2 regions of the Bacillus sp. WC2503 genome follow, and region 2 is predicted to be linked to the other one. Evidence: riboswitches for the same ligand, from Rfam matches in the RefSeq annotation. Region 2 holds a riboswitch; the other holds the start of a gene.
What was found. Region 2 has a riboswitch for S-adenosylmethionine ahead of ACUN26_RS24900 (MetQ/NlpA family ABC transporter substrate-binding protein). Riboswitches for the same ligand answer to the same signal wherever they lie in the genome.

Region 1: another riboswitch for S-adenosylmethionine. It lies ahead of ACUN26_RS25715 (methionine ABC transporter ATP-binding protein); the one in region 2 lies ahead of ACUN26_RS24900 (MetQ/NlpA family ABC transporter substrate-binding protein).

Annotation. Positions count from the first base shown of each region.
Region 1 is NZ_JBQYMD010000001.1:4,963,815-4,971,769, forward strand. Features, by position in the region: gene ligA (NAD-dependent DNA ligase LigA) at 1-813, shown strand, start outside; gene ACUN26_RS25695 (CamS family sex pheromone protein) at 830-2,026, shown strand; gene ACUN26_RS25700 (TSUP family transporter) at 2,122-2,892, shown strand; gene pruA (L-glutamate gamma-semialdehyde dehydrogenase) at 3,046-4,593, shown strand; gene ACUN26_RS25710 (cysteine hydrolase family protein) at 4,843-5,406, opposite strand; SAM riboswitch class I at 5,648-5,752, shown strand; gene ACUN26_RS25715 (methionine ABC transporter ATP-binding protein) at 5,877-6,896, shown strand; gene ACUN26_RS25720 (methionine ABC transporter permease) at 6,886-7,551, shown strand; gene ACUN26_RS25725 (MetQ/NlpA family ABC transporter substrate-binding protein) at 7,573-7,955, shown strand, end outside.
Region 2 is NZ_JBQYMD010000001.1:4,805,022-4,812,976, forward strand. Features, by position in the region: gene ACUN26_RS24890 (methionine ABC transporter permease) at 1-547, opposite strand, end outside; gene ACUN26_RS24895 (methionine ABC transporter ATP-binding protein) at 522-1,562, opposite strand; gene ACUN26_RS24900 (MetQ/NlpA family ABC transporter substrate-binding protein) at 1,575-2,387, opposite strand; SAM riboswitch class I at 2,472-2,586, opposite strand; gene ACUN26_RS24905 (NAD(P)-dependent alcohol dehydrogenase) at 2,667-3,575, opposite strand; gene ACUN26_RS24910 (DUF6612 family protein) at 3,721-4,485, shown strand; gene ACUN26_RS24915 (FAD-binding oxidoreductase) at 4,596-6,032, shown strand; gene ACUN26_RS24920 (MFS transporter) at 6,029-6,562, shown strand; gene ACUN26_RS24925 (DUF3981 domain-containing protein) at 6,641-7,955, shown strand, end outside.

The sequences.
Region 1 (7,955 bases), 160 kb from region 2:
CGCATGCCAACGCATTGTCCGGCATGTGAGAGTGAACTAGTTCGTTTAGAAGAAGAGGTTGCACTTCGTTGTATAAATCCAACTTGTCCTGCCCAAATTCGCGAGGGATTAATTCATTTCGTTTCAAGAAATGCAATGAATATTGACGGACTTGGCGAGCGTGTCATCACACAGCTCTTTGATGCAGATTATATTCGTACGTTTGCAGATTTATATGCATTGACGAAAGAACAATTACTACAGCTAGAGCGTTTTGGTGAAAAATCAGCAACAAATTTAATACAAGCAATTGAGAATTCGAAGGAAAACTCGTTAGAGCGATTATTATTTGGCCTTGGAATTCGCCATGTCGGGGCGAAAGCAGCACGTACATTTGCAGAGCATTTTGAAACGATGGATGCACTTGTGAAAGCGACGGAAGAAGAGCTAAAATCAATTAATGAAATTGGAGAAAAAATGGCGCAATCCGTTGTGACATATTTTGATAATGAAGATGTATTAGAGCTATTACAACAGTTTAAAGAGTATGGCGTGAACATGACATACAAAGGCATAAAAAGTGCAGATTTACAAAATGTTGAATCTTACTTTGCAGGGAAAACTGTCGTCTTAACTGGGAAATTAGAAGTGATGGGACGCAGTGAAGCGAAGAAGAAGATTGAGGCATTAGGTGGAAAAGTAACAGGAAGTGTTAGTAAAAGTACGGATTTAGTTGTTGCTGGTGAAGCTGCTGGCTCAAAATTAGCGCAAGCAGAGAAGCACAATGTTGAAGTTTGGAATGAAGAGAGGTTCTTACAAGAGCTAAATAAGTAAGAGGTGCAAACTTACCATGAAAAAAATAGCATTAGCGGTATTAAGTCTTGGCCTACTTGTAAGTGGTTGTAGCGCAGGTGCCGACAAAGATGAAAAAGTGGCTGAGAAATCAGGGAAAGCAAAAGAGCAAGCAGTCGTTCCGAAGTATGCTATTTCGGATGAATATTATAAGACGACTGTTCCATTTGATGCAGGATCTGCACGTGGATTAGTTGTGCAGGGATTAAATAATCGTCTTGATATAGATGAATTTGAAACAGGATTAATGCGTATTGCAAAAGAATCATTTAATACGAAAGATTATTTCTTTAAAGGTGGAAGTACTCTAGATGATCAAACCGTAAAAATGCTTGTAAAAAGAAAGCGTACAGATGCCGAACAAAAGGAACTAGAGAGCAAATTAAAAAAAGATGCAGTTAAATTTCCGAATATAGGGCTCAATCCAGCGTTAGGCGAAGGATCAGAATCACTAGAAGTGAAAAATAAAAAAAATCCAATATATATTACAAATATTTTAGAGCATAATTATTATGTGAAAAAAGGCGATAAAGATGTTGAACTTGGTGGTATTGTAGTTGGTTTAGCAATGAATTCTGTTCAATATTTTAATGAAGAGCATGGTTATCCGCGTGAGGCTAAAATCGAGGACGAAAAAATGTTAGCTGAAGGGAAAAAAATGGCGCAAGAAATCTTGAAAGTTATGCACCAAAAAAAGCCCGACATAAAAAACGTTCCGATTACATTTGCGATTTATCGTCAATCTCCAAAGTCTGCACTTGTGCCAGGAAACTTTGTTTCTTATGCTAATGTGGAAAAAGGTAGTGAAACGGTTGAAGATTGGAAACAAATTAACGAGAAATACTATTTGTTCCCGTCTGAACAAGCAAAAACAGACAATAAGCGTGAAGATCTTGCAAGGGTATCTAACTTCAAAGCAAAACTAAGCGATTATTTCCAAGGCGATTATTCCGCTGTTATCGGTACTGGTATGTATAGAGACGAGGAATTAAAAGAAATGAAGCTGGATATTCCTGTCCAGTTTAATGGAAAAGCGGAAATAATTGGTTTTACACAATATGTAGCAGGGCTTGTTATGGAATACTTCCCAAATTATATGAGAGTACAAGTAACGATTAAATCTGTAGAACGTCCAGAAGCGATTATTATACGTGAAGCGAAGCAAGATGAGCCACTCGTAAAAATTTTAGATTAAAGATAAAAGCTGTTCCACAAAGGAACAGCTTTTTTTCTTGAGGAATTTTGTTATAATTTTAAATGTTATAAATAAGGGGATAAGGGGTAAAGGTCATGGACGAACTAAGTCTTCAAGTCATTATTTTATTAATTGCATTCGGATTTTTAGCAGCTTTTATTGATTCAGTTGTTGGAGGTGGAGGATTAATTTCGCTTCCTGCACTAATGTTTGTCGGTTTGTCACCAGCTTCGGCAATTGCAACGAATAAATTAGCTGCAACGATGGGGACGTTTACGAGTGCAATTTATTTTATTCGATCAGGAAAAGTCGATTTTAAAATTGTAGGAAAGTTAATCCCATTAACTATTATTGGAGCGGTCGCAGGTGCTTTAGTGGTAAAATTTATTCCACCGGATATTTTACGTCCATTAGTACTTGTAATGTTGGTGTTTATTGCCATTTATATTATTGCAAAAAAGGATTGGGGAAGCGTATCTACCTATAAGAAGATGACGAAAAGGAAAACATTAATATTTTTCTTTGTTATTTTAATGATAGGGTTTTATGATGGTTTTTTTGGACCAGGGACAGGATCATTTTTAATTTTTGCATTTTTATTAATAGGGTTGGATTTTATTCAAGCAGCGGCATCTGGAAAACTTTTGAACTTTGTTAGTAATATCGTATCTTTAATTACTTTTTTATTTTTAGATATAATTCATTTTGAATACGGTATTATTATGGGATTATCAATGATTTTAGGTGCTTATTTTGGATCGAAGTTTGCAGTTCAAAAAGGCGTTGGATATGTAAGGACTTTATTTTTATTAGTTACTATATTATTGATCGGAAAAAATGTTTTGGAATATACTCATATTTTGTAGATTCATACGCATGTATGAATCTCTTTTTTTATTATATTTTAAAAATTTATTAATTTTTAAAATATAAGTCTAGGAATATTTGAATAAATCTAAATTATCGTGTAGAATAATGTTGTAAAATGTAAACGTTTTTCTAAGGGGAGGCTAAAAAGAATGGTAGTAGCATACAAACATGAGCCATTTACAGATTTTTCAGTAGAGGCTAACAAATTAGCGTTTGAAGAAGGTTTAAAGAAAGTAGAATCTTATCTTGGACAAGACTATCCATTAATTATTGGGGGAGAAAAAATCACTACAGAAGATAAAATTGTTTCTGTAAACCCTGCAAATAAAGAGGAACTTGTTGGTCGTGTTTCAAAAGCAAGCCGTGAATTAGCTGAAAAAGCAATGCAAGTAGCGGATGCAACATTCCAAACTTGGAGAAAGTCAAAACCAGAAATGCGTGCAGACATTTTATTCCGTGCTGCAGCAATTGTTCGTCGTAGAAAACATGAGTTCTCTGCTATCCTTGTAAAAGAAGCAGGTAAACCATGGAATGAGGCAGATGCTGATACAGCGGAAGCAATCGACTTTATGGAATATTATGCTCGTCAAATGTTGAAATTGAAAGACGGTATTCCAGTAGAAAGCCGTCCAATTGAATATAATCGTTTCTCTTACATTCCATTAGGAGTAGGTGTTATCATTTCTCCTTGGAACTTCCCATTCGCAATTATGGCAGGTATGACAACAGCTGCTTTAGTTTCTGGTAACACAGTATTACTAAAACCAGCTAGTACAACTCCTGTAGTAGCTGCGAAATTCATGGAAGTATTAGAAGAAGCTGGCTTACCAGCTGGCGTAGTAAACTTCGTGCCAGGTAATGGTTCTGAAGTTGGTGACTACTTAGTAGATCATCCTCGTACACGTTTCGTAAGCTTCACTGGATCTCGTGATGTAGGTATCCGCATTTATGAGCGTGCAGCGAAAGTAAATCCAGGTCAAATCTGGTTAAAACGTGTTATCGCTGAAATGGGCGGTAAAGATACAATCGTTGTTGATAAAGAAGCAGATCTTGAATTAGCAGCTAAATCTATCGTTGCATCAGCATTCGGATTCTCAGGACAAAAATGTTCTGCATGTTCTCGTGCTGTAATCCACGAAGATGTATATGATCACGTATTAAATCGTGCTGTTGAATTAACAAAAGAATTAACAGTTGATAACCCAGCTGTATTAGGTACAAATATGGGTCCTGTTAATGACCAAGCTGCATTCGATAAAGTAATGAGCTATGTTGCAATTGGTAAAGAAGAAGGTAGAATCCTAGCAGGTGGCGAAGGAGACGATTCTAAAGGCTGGTTCATCCAACCAACAATCGTTGCTGATGTTGCAGAAGATGCTCGCTTAATGAAAGAAGAAATCTTCGGACCAGTAGTAGCATTCTGTAAAGCAAAAGACTTCGATCATGCACTTGCAATTGCAAACAATACAGAATACGGTTTAACAGGAGCAGTTGTTTCTAATAACCGCGACCATATTGAAAAAGCACGTGAAGACTTCCACGTAGGTAACTTATACTTCAACCGTGGATGTACTGGTGCAATCGTAGGTTACCAACCATTCGGTGGCTTTAACATGTCTGGTACAGACTCTAAAGCTGGTGGCCCAGATTACTTAGCACTTCACATGCAAGCAAAAACTACTTCTGAAACTTTATAAGAAATAGTAGAGGAGCTTTTCACAGAATGTGAAGAGCTCCTTTTAAATTAGAATCCCATATATTACTATTATTCGAAGAGGACGAGCTAAACCCTATTAATAGCGGGATAAACATGTAAATAGAAATAAAGTGACGGGAAAAGTTGATTTATTAGTCACATTTTTTAGTATTCATTTTAAGAATTTCCTGTATAATACAATTTGAAAGAAAATCTATGGTTTGACAAGAAACACTCTTTTCGGTTTTGCTCACTGAATGGAGTGTTTTTTTGTAACCAAAAATTCCTCTGTACTCATTGCATTTGCATATACTCCATTTAAACTGGCCAAAATTGTATTGTGAATATAAACAGCTGGTATAGTAGCATTCTTAAAAGAAAGATCTTTTGTAGCACAAGCATCGTGTATAACGGTACAATGAAAGCCGAAATCAAAAGCAGCTCTTACGGTAGCATCAATACACATATGAGTCATCATCCCGCATATGACGATGTGTTCAATGTCTAAACGTTGTAATTGTTCTAAAAGATTAGTTTCTCGGAAGCTATTTGGATAATGTTTGAGTATAACAGTTTCTTCTCTAAGCGGACGGACATTCTCGTGAATATGGACACCTTCTGTATTAGGTAGGAAAAAAGTAGCATCATTTTTTATTGCTACATGCTGGATATGAAAAATAGGTCCGCCGTTCATTCTAAAGTGTTTTAGTAGCTCACTGGCATACTCACTTGCTTCTACCGGATTGCGCAATTCCATCTTTCCATTTGGAAAATAATCATTTTGGATATCAACGAGTAATAGAGCTGTTTTCATATATTCACCTTCCTCTGATTTCATATTCAAATAATAGTATTCAATTCATAGAAAAAATAATCCTTTTAAAAAATATGAGGGAGAAGAATTTTACATAACCTTCAAGATTACTATTTTATTATGAATTTTTATTTGAAAATTTTAATAAAGAAATAATTAATATTTTTCTAAAAAATGTATTGACTCTCACTATTCTGAGTTCTATAATGAGAATTAATTAAACGACAATTAAATCGATACATTCTTATCCAGAGAGGTGGAGGGACTGGCCCTACGATACCTCAGCAACGGGTTTTTTAATACCGTGCTAACTCCAGCAAGTCTTTATAGGCTTGGAAGATGAGAAGATGTGAACGAGTACATATAAGTGCTCTCCTTCTTATCTTTTATTACTGATAAGAAGGAGAGCACTTTTTATTTTACCTCGAAAGCTCTACTTCTAGTTTTTACAGCATATAGGAGGGAAGAAAATGATTTCTTTTAATAACGTAAGTAAAGTATATGAATCAGGTGGGCAATCTGTTCATGCTGTGGAGGATGTAACATTATCAGTTGAGAAGGGCGAAATTTTTGGCATTATCGGATTTAGTGGTGCTGGAAAGAGTACGTTATTACGCCTAGTAAACATGTTAGAGAGACCGACTGCAGGAACGATCTCAATAGATGATAAAGATATTACATCCTTATCAACGAAAGAATTACGGAAACTTAGACAAAGAATTGGGATGATTTTTCAAAGTTTTAATTTATTTAATTCAAGAACAGTGTTTGGGAATATTGCTTATCCATTAAAGTTAGCGAAAGTACCAAAGAATGAAATAAAAGAAAGAGTCAATGAACTGCTGAAGTTTGTAGGGCTAGAAGATAAAGCAAACTATTATCCGGAGCAGTTATCAGGCGGACAAAAGCAACGTGTTGGGATTGCTAGGGCACTTGCAACATCACCAGATATACTTATATGTGATGAGGCAACATCAGCCTTAGATCCAGAAACAACGACAGAGATTTTAAACTTATTAAAGAAAGTCAATCGTGAATATAATTTAACAATTCTTCTTATTACACACGAAATGCATGTTGTGAAAGAAATTTGTCACCGTGTAGCTGTAATGGAGAAGGGAAAAGTTATTGAAGAAGGAAAACTGTTTGATGTTTTCACACAACCAAAAACAAAGACAACTCAAAACTTTGTACGTTCTGTTATTAATGACCACTTGCCAGAAAGTGTTCTAGCGAAAATTCAAAATGGTGGTCAGATTTATCGCTTAACTTTTACTGGTGAGGAGACAGGACAGCCGGTACTATCATATATCGCAAAAAACTATAACGTCGATGTAAATGTACTGTACGGAAATATTATTGAACTTCAAAATGTGCTATTTGGAAATCTTCTTGTAGAATTGCAAGGTGAACAGAAGGAAATTCAAAAAGCATTACAACATCTAAGACTGCAAGTGAAGCTGAAGGAGGTAGAAGCTCATGCGAGTTGATTGGAGTATATTTTGGCCTCGCATATTAGATGCGACGGGGGACACCCTCTTAATGGTAATTGTAACCCTTATATTCGCTATAATTCTTGGTATACCTCTAGGTTTACTTTTATATGTAACGAGAAAAGGTAATTTTTTAGAAAATAAATGGGTTTTTTCTATTCTTAACGTCATCATTAATACAATTCGTCCAGTTCCATTCATTATCTTTTTAGTAGCTTTAAGCCCACTAACAAGAAGCGTGATCGGAACGACGATTGGAACAGCGGCAGCAATCTTCCCAATGACGTTAGTGGCATCTATTGGTATTGCTAGAATGGTTGAAACAAATCTTGTCTCAGTTCCGAAAGGAGTAATTGAAGCTGCACAAGCGATGGGCGCTTCACCACTTAGAATTGTTTTTGAAATTCTCGTGCCAGAAGCGTTAGCACCATTGATCTTAGGTGTTACGTTTATGACAGTTGGTTTAATTGAATTTTCTGCAGTTGCTGGGCTTGTCGGTGGTGGTGGTCTTGGTGACTTAGCGATGACATATGGTTATCAACGTTTTGATACATCAGTTATGTTCGTAACGGTCGTTTTACTTATTATTCTCGTACAGATAGCTCAAAATTTAGGAAACTACTTTGCGAAAGTGTTTTTACGCAGATCATAAAAAGGAAGAGGGGAAAAGAAAATGAAGAAAATTTTAGCATTTGCATTATCAGCGATTGTAGGAATTTCAGCACTAAGCGGCTGCTCGGGTGGAGACACAGGTGCAGGAGCAAAAGAGAAAGTAGTTCGCGTCGGTGTAACTGGAACGGATGGAGACGTTTGGGAAATTTTGAAGAAAAAAGCTGAAAAAGAAGGAATTAAAATTAAACTGGTTGAGTTCTCTGATTATACAACGCCAAATAAAGCGTTAGCTGATGGAGATATTGAATTAAACTCATTCCAGCATATTGCTTTCTTAGAGCAATTTAAAAAGGAGCATAAGTTAGATATTACAGCTGTCGGTACAACACAAATTGCACCAATGGGCTTATTCTCTGAAAAATATAAGAAAGCAAATGAAATCCC
Region 2 (7,955 bases):
GATATGCCAAGTCCCCTAGCCCGCCAGCCCCTACAAGACCAGCCATCGCTGTTGCGCCAATTAAGCCGATTGTTGCGATCGTTAATCCGAGCACAAGAGATGGGCGTGCTTCTTTAACCATGACGTGCCAAATGATTTTTATAGTAGAGACTCCCATTGCTTGGTAAGCTTCAATAACACCACGATCCACTTCTAGTAAAGCTGTCTCCATTAAGCGTGCAATATAAGGAGCTGTGAAGACGACAAGTGGTACGATAACACCTTGCACGCCAATGGATGTTCCCATTAGGAACTTCGTAAAAGGTAAAATGAAGAATAATAGAATGATAAATGGAAGAGAGCGAATGACATTAATAACTGTATTAAGAATAGGATAGATAAGTTTATTTTCTCGCTGTCCACCGGGTCTCGTCAAAACAAGTGTAACGCCGAGCGGTAATGCGATAAGGATAGAGATAAGTAATGAAATAGATGTCATTTGAAATGTTTGAATTGTTGCTTCCCATATGACTTCACCCCATTCATCCAAAAAGGACTTGTTTTCCATAGTCTGTTTTCCCTCCCTCTACGATGATACCTCTCTCTTGTAAGAATGCTAAAGCACGGTTTACTTCATTTTTTTCACCTTGCATATGAACGACAAGTTTCCCATATGCCTCATGTTTTAGCTGCGTAATATTACCGGATAAAATATTTGGATATACTTGGAAACGTTTTGTGGCGAAAGCTAGTGCTGGTTCTCCTGAAGAACTTCCTATAAAAGAAAGTGTTACAATTTCACCAGTAGTTTGTAGTTCTTTTTGTACTTCTTCTGGAATTTTAGCTGCAAATGCGCTATTTACAAACTTCTTCGTTGTTACATGTTGTGGATTTGTAAAAATGTCTTTCGCAGTCCCACTTTCGACTACAGATCCATGCTCCATAACGGCAACCTGGTCACAAATACGCTGGATGACATTCATTTCATGTGTAATGAGTAAAATCGTGATGCCAATTTCTTCATTAATTTTTAGTAATAAATCAAGAATAGAATCAGTTGTTTCTGGATCTAATGCGCTCGTTGCTTCATCACTTAATAAAACCTCTGGTTCATGTGATAGTGAACGAGCGATGGCAACACGTTGTTTCTGGCCGCCAGAAAGTTCGCTTGGATAAGCATCTTTACGGTTAAAAAGATCCACGATGCGTAAATATTTTTCTACTCTTTTTTCAATTTCCGCTTTTGGAATGCCAGCAAGGCGTAACGGCAATGCGATATTTTCATAAACGGTAACAGTTTTAAGTAAATTGAATCCTTGAAAAATCATTCCGATTTTTTGCCTCGCTTTTGCTAGTTCTTTTGTTGATAAAGTGGTTAAGTCTTGGTTGTTTACGATGATGTTTCCTGTCGTTGGTTTTTCTAATAAATTTACACAGCGAATTAATGTGCTTTTACCAGCGCCGCTATACCCAATGATTCCAAATACCTCGCCTTTTTCTACTTTAAGGGAAGTAGACTTAAGAGCCTCAACAGTCCCTTTTTTTGTTGTAAATACTTTGGAGACGTTTTTTAATTCAATCATTATCGTCAGCTCCTACCAAGATGGTAAAACTGAACCATCAAATTTTTTCTCGATAAATTCTTTTACTTCTTTAGATTGATAAGCTTTCTTTAATTTACTTACAACAGCATCATCTTTATTTTCAGTACGAACAACGACCCAGTTCACGTATGGTGAATCTTTTCCTTCGCGGAAAATGGAATCTTTCGCTGGATTTAGTTTTGCACCTAATGCAAAGTTTGTGTTAATTGCAGCTGCTTTCACTTCACTTAATTGCGTTGGTAATTGAGAAGCTTCTAATTCAACAATCTTTAAATTTTTCGGGTTTTCAATTACATCCTTTGCAGTCGCTTTTTCTGTAGCCTTTGGATCAACTTTTAAAACCCCTGCTTTTTCAAATAATTTTAAAGCTCGAAGTTCATTCGTTGGGTCATTTGGTACAGCGATTGCATCGCCCTCTTTTAATTCTTTTACATCTTTTAAGCTTTTAGAATATACGCCCATTGGGAATGTTACTGTTGAAAATACTTCAGTTAATTTCATATTGCGTTCGGCTTTAAATACATCTAAATATGATTTCGTTTGATAGCTATTTACATCAAGACTTTTTTCATCTAACGAAACGTTTGGTGCTACGTAATCATTAAATATTTTTATATCAATGTCGAGACCGTCTTTTGCCGCAACTTCTTTAATCTTCTCAAAAATTTGTTCATGTGGTCCACCTGTTACACCGACAGTAATCTTTTTCTCGTCTAATATTTTTACATCTTTATCTGAATTTGCGCCACATGCGCCTAATAATAGTACTGCTCCGCTTACAATGCTCAATAATACTTTCTTCATCTATAATTCCCCCTTAATATACGTTCCAAAATAAAAAGCACCTCTCAAAATAAGAGAGGTGCCGAATAGACGAAATAGGTTCCTCTCTTATCTTCCAAAACGAAAACTCGTTTTGCAGGAATTAGCACCTTAGCTTATACGTTATAAGCTCGGTTGCCGGGCATCATCGGGCCAGTCCCTCCGCCACTCTTGATAAGAGTATGTATATGTAGTTTTTAAATATGGTACTAATAGTAAATCTAACAAAAGGAATTGTCAACTTTATTTTCTGAATATATTTTATTTTAAGGTAATCGAAACGTTTCCTTTCTTATGGCCCATTTCTACATACGTATGGGCTTCTGCAACTTCTTCTAATCGGTAAGTTCTATCAATAACAGGTTTTAGCTTTTCTGTTTCAACTAGTTGTTTTAGTAGGTTCATATCTTCTTTACTGACCTTTGCCATCATTCCGTTAACAGATACATATTTTCCATTAGGCATTAATGCGTCTGTACAAAGAGACTTTTTATATTTTCCAACTGCATCAAATATAATATCGTAGTTCTCGCCCTGTTTAGTAAAATCTTCTTTCATATAATCAATTACTTTATCAGTCCCTAAAGATTGCACTAGTTCAAAATTTGAATTACTACAAACAGCTGTAACGGTCGCGCCGAAATATTTAGCAAGTTGTACAGCAGCTGTTCCTACTGATCCAGAGGCGCCGTATATGAGCACTTGTTGCCCTTTTTTTATACGGCCCTTCCTCAGAAAATGCAATGCTGAAGTTCCGCCAAAAGGAATAACGGCAGCTTCTTCATATGTCACATTGGTAGGTTTTAATGCTATTAATCCACTTTCATGCACGCATGTGTATTCGGCATAACCACCAAGGTTTAGTTCTGTTAATGCAAAAACTGGGTCTCCTTTTTTAAATTGAGTTACATCTGTTCCAATTTCTTCGATTTCACCGGATAACTCTACGCCGAGTATAGGTTTTCTCGGTTTTCTAAAACCTAATATGATCCGCATAGGAACCCAAAATAAGAGGGGACTATTAAAGCCACGTATTCTACAATCTCCAGTCGATACACTTGTTGCGCGAATTTTAACTAATACTTCGTTCTTTTTAGGTTTAGGTTTTTCTACATTTTGAAGCTGGAGAACGTTTGGTGGTCCATATTGTGTACAAATAATCGCCTTCATAATAACCTCCTGAAATGAGTTGTTATTATTTACATCATATTTAAGATCTTCATTAAACATGTCTCTATATAGAGAATATAGATTAAAAATTATATAGATTTCATAGGAAAAGAGGTGATATTATTTTGGGAAAGGGGGCGACATTATGAAAAAAATTATTTTTGTTTCAAGTTTAGTACTTGCAATCAGTCTAGGGGTAGGGTGTAGTAATGAGAAAACAGCAAAGACGGATGAGCCGAAAAAAGAATCAGTTCAAAAAGAAAAGGAATTAGCAGCGAAGGATGTTTTCAAGAAAACGAACGAAGCTTTTAAAAATGAAGAGCATGTAACGATGACATATGGTGTAGGCGTAAAAGCTGAGGGAACAGAGATGGACATATTAAAGGCTAAGATGCAATTAGAGCCAAAGACAAAGAATTCTCGTTCTGAAATGAATATTTCCGGTACAGATGTTGTAGTGTATACTGTGGATGGTAAAGTTGCTGGTGAGGTAAAAAACCCTAATACAGGAGAAGTTATAACCGTACCAGAGGAGCAATTAAACGCTGGTGGAATGAAAGCGACTCAAGATATTATAGATAAGTTAGAAGTACCGGAAGTAGTTTTAGATAAAATGAAGATGGAGAAAAGCGGAGATAAATATAAACTGAAATTTACATTAAAAGGGCAAGAAACAGAAAGTATGTTAACTAGCATGGATGAAACGCAGAAGAAAATGTTACAAGCACAAAATGCGAAGATAGAAGAAGTGGATGCAGAATATATCATTACAAAAGATTTTAAATATGAATCAGCAAAGATAGACATGATTATGAGTAGTAATGGCAAGGATAAAGCACACATTATTACGAACGCAAAATATACGTCGTACGAAAAGTTTGACCCAATAAAATTGCCAGCAGCAAAGTAACAGTTTTGATGAGGGGGACCTAAAATAAGGACCCTCTTTTTTGTATACTTTCTTCATAGGAAAATAGGTACAATATGAAGAGGAAAAGATGTAGAAGAGGAGAGTGTCATTTGAAAAAAAGAAAGATGATGGTGGTCATTGTAGCTTATACAGTGTTGCTTGCAACATCTGTAAATACATATAAAGAGCAACTAATTCATCCCATTATGAGCGATGTAGGAAAGTTACTTCCAACGAAAATTAAACGTGTTGAACATGCTGAGGATGAAAGTTCATTAAAACAGGTCGTGCAAGATGCAAATGTTTCTAGAGAGAAGATTTCTATTGCAGGTATGCAACATAGCCAAGGCGGACAGACGTACTATCCGAACGGTACGATGCTTGATATGAAAGAGTATAATAAAATATTAGCATTCGATCCAGAGAAGAAGCGGATTACAGTTCAAAGTGGTGTCACGTGGAATGATATCCAGAAGAAAATTAATCCATACGGTCTTGCAGTTCAAGTGATGCAATCTCAAAACATTTTTACTGTTGGTGGTTCATTAAGTGTAAATGTACATGGGCGTGATATTCGTCATGAAGCATTGATTGATACAGTAGAGTCATTTAGATTGTTAATGGCAGATGGCACGGTACGTAATATAAGTAGAGAAGAAAATGCAGAGTTATTTCCATATGTCATCGGTGGTTACGGGTTATTTGGTGTCATTTTAGATGTGACATTAAAGCTAACTGATGATGAATTATATGAAATGCATACGAGAATGATAGACTATAAAGAATACACGTCTTACTTCAAAGAGAAAGTGAAAAAAGAAGAAAATGTTCGTATGCACTTAGCACGTATTTCTGTTGCTCCAAATTCATTTTTAAAAGAGATGTATGTGACGGATTATGCATTGGCACAAAATCAAAATATGAGAGAAGAGTACAGTGAATTAAAAGAAGAAAATATTATAGCTGCACCGAAATTTTTGCTTGGATTATCACGTTATAGTGATTGGGGAAAGAATACATTTTGGGATATACAAAGAAGTTATTTTGAACGTACAGATGGACAGTTTGAGACGCGGAATAATGTTATGAGATCAGATAGTGCTTTTATGGAATATGAAAATCCGAACCTTACAGAAGTGCTACAAGAATACTTTGTGCCTATAGATTCCTTCACGGAATATATAGATGATTTACGTGCCGTATTAAGTGAAGAAGAACTGAACTTGCTCAATATTACGATTCGTTACGTGGAAAAGAATGAAAATGCAGTTTTATCCTATGCAAAAGATGATATGTTTGCACTGGTGCTTTTAATTAACCAAGGACGCTCCGAGAGTGAGGTGAAGAAAACAGAGGATGTCATTCGGAAGATGATTGATGTTACTTTAAAACATAACGGTAGTTATTATTTACCGTATTATTCTTATCCAACGAAAGAACAGCTAAAGAAAGCATATCCTCGTATAGAAGAATTTCTTCAGAAGAAGAAGGAAGTGGATCCAGAAGAGAGATTTGTGAATTTATTTTATAGGGAGTATACGAAATGACATATAGAAGATTTGTAGCCTCACAAAGCATCATTATGATGGCAGGAAGTATGGTATTTCCTTTTTACATTCTATTGCTTCGGAATGTTGGAAATAGCTTCTCACAGTTTGGGTGGGCTTATGGCTTATTTGCATTAACTTCAGCACTTGTATATCCGTTAGTAGGGAAGGCGTCTGATAGAGTAGGTGATCAAAAATTATTAATAATATACGCTTGGTCCATGGCGATATTAATGCTTTGTTTTCCAATTGCAACGGAAGTCTGGCATGTGTATATTCTTCAAGTTGTAATGGGAGTTTTAGGTGCTGTGCAGCGTAATACTGAGAAAACGTCGTTAGCACGAAAGGTTGTGCAGGAAAAGGCTGGTTATGAGATTGGAAAATACCATGTGTGGACATCAATTGGAGGCGCAGTAGCGATTATTGTAACGGGGTATTTAGTAGATTTCTTTACGATTGGTACGATTTTTTATATTGCATCTATCTTATATGTAGTAAGTGGAGTTGTATTAAGTAGTAAAAAAATATAACCATTCCTATTTTTACCTAAATACCCTTTGTTTGTTATACTAAAAGGGAAGACAAAAGAAAAGGGGACATTGCCTTTGATGAAATTTTTAGTTTTAGTTATTCTCACTTTGTTTTTGATTCCATGGACAAGAAGCGGTAGTAAACTTCGAGCAGTGGATAAGAAGGGGGATGAGAAGGTTGTAAAGGGTAAGAAATCATCCATTTTAGTTATTCCTGTTTTATTTTGGATAGGTATTGCAATCTATGAATATTTTTGGCTAATTGATGATCGAGCAGATTCGATTCTTACTCATTATTCTGTTGCAGTAGCAATTTTAATTGGGCTTGTTTTATTTTCACAAGATCAGATAGGGAAATTAGAAGGTACATTAAAAGGTCTTCTAATGTTTGTTTTACTTGCAAGTTACGGCTATTTTGGTTATTTGCACGATATAGTAATCACGCAAAAGAAATATGATTCTGTTGTTAAGGTAGAGAAAGATATTTCAGAGCCATTTACTGAAAATGATCAGCCGTTTACAGTGCCGCCAAAGACAGCGGAGAATAAGATGAAAAAAGTATTTGGGGATATTCCGAAAGTAGCTTATTTTGAGCTAGGAGAATTAACGCCACAAATGGTAAACGGTGAGGCTTTATATGTAGCGCCGATTGAAGTTTCAGGATTTTTTAAAGCACGTAAAGCTGAAACAATTCCAGGGTACGTAACGATGTCAGGTACGAACCCTGATGCCGAAGCGAAACTGCATCTCGGTTATAAGATGAAATACGTGCCAAGCATGTTTTTCGGGAATAATTTAGAGCGTGTCGTACGAAAATCCGAACCAAATTTAATCTTTAAAGGGAAACCTAAATTTGAAGTTGATGATAAAGGGAAACCGTATTATACAATGACATATGGTGAATTTATTTCAGGGAGATCTGGATTTGAGGTAGAGGGTGTTGTTGTAGTAGATGCACAAACAGGTGAAGTGAAAAGATATGATAAAGGAAAGGCACCTAAATTTGTTGATGGTGTATTGAATCATGAGACCGCATCTACATTAAATACGTATTTCGGTAAATATATTCACGGATTTTGGAATACAAAATTCTCGCAAACTGATATGAAGATTCCGACTGAGTGGGGGACGAAAGAAGGAGTGACACCAATCTTCGGTAAGGATGGAACGCTATATTACTTTACTGATTTCACCTCTCCAAAAGAAGGAGTAGATTCTGCGTTAGGTTATTCACTTATTGATGCACGTACAGGTAAGTTGTATTACTATAACGGAAAAGAAGTAAAGGGAATTATGGATGGTTCAGCTGCTTCAGAAGTGGTGGATAATTCCTTTAAAAGAGAGAAATGGCATGGAACGATGCCGGTTATTTATAACGTGTACGGTAAACCTT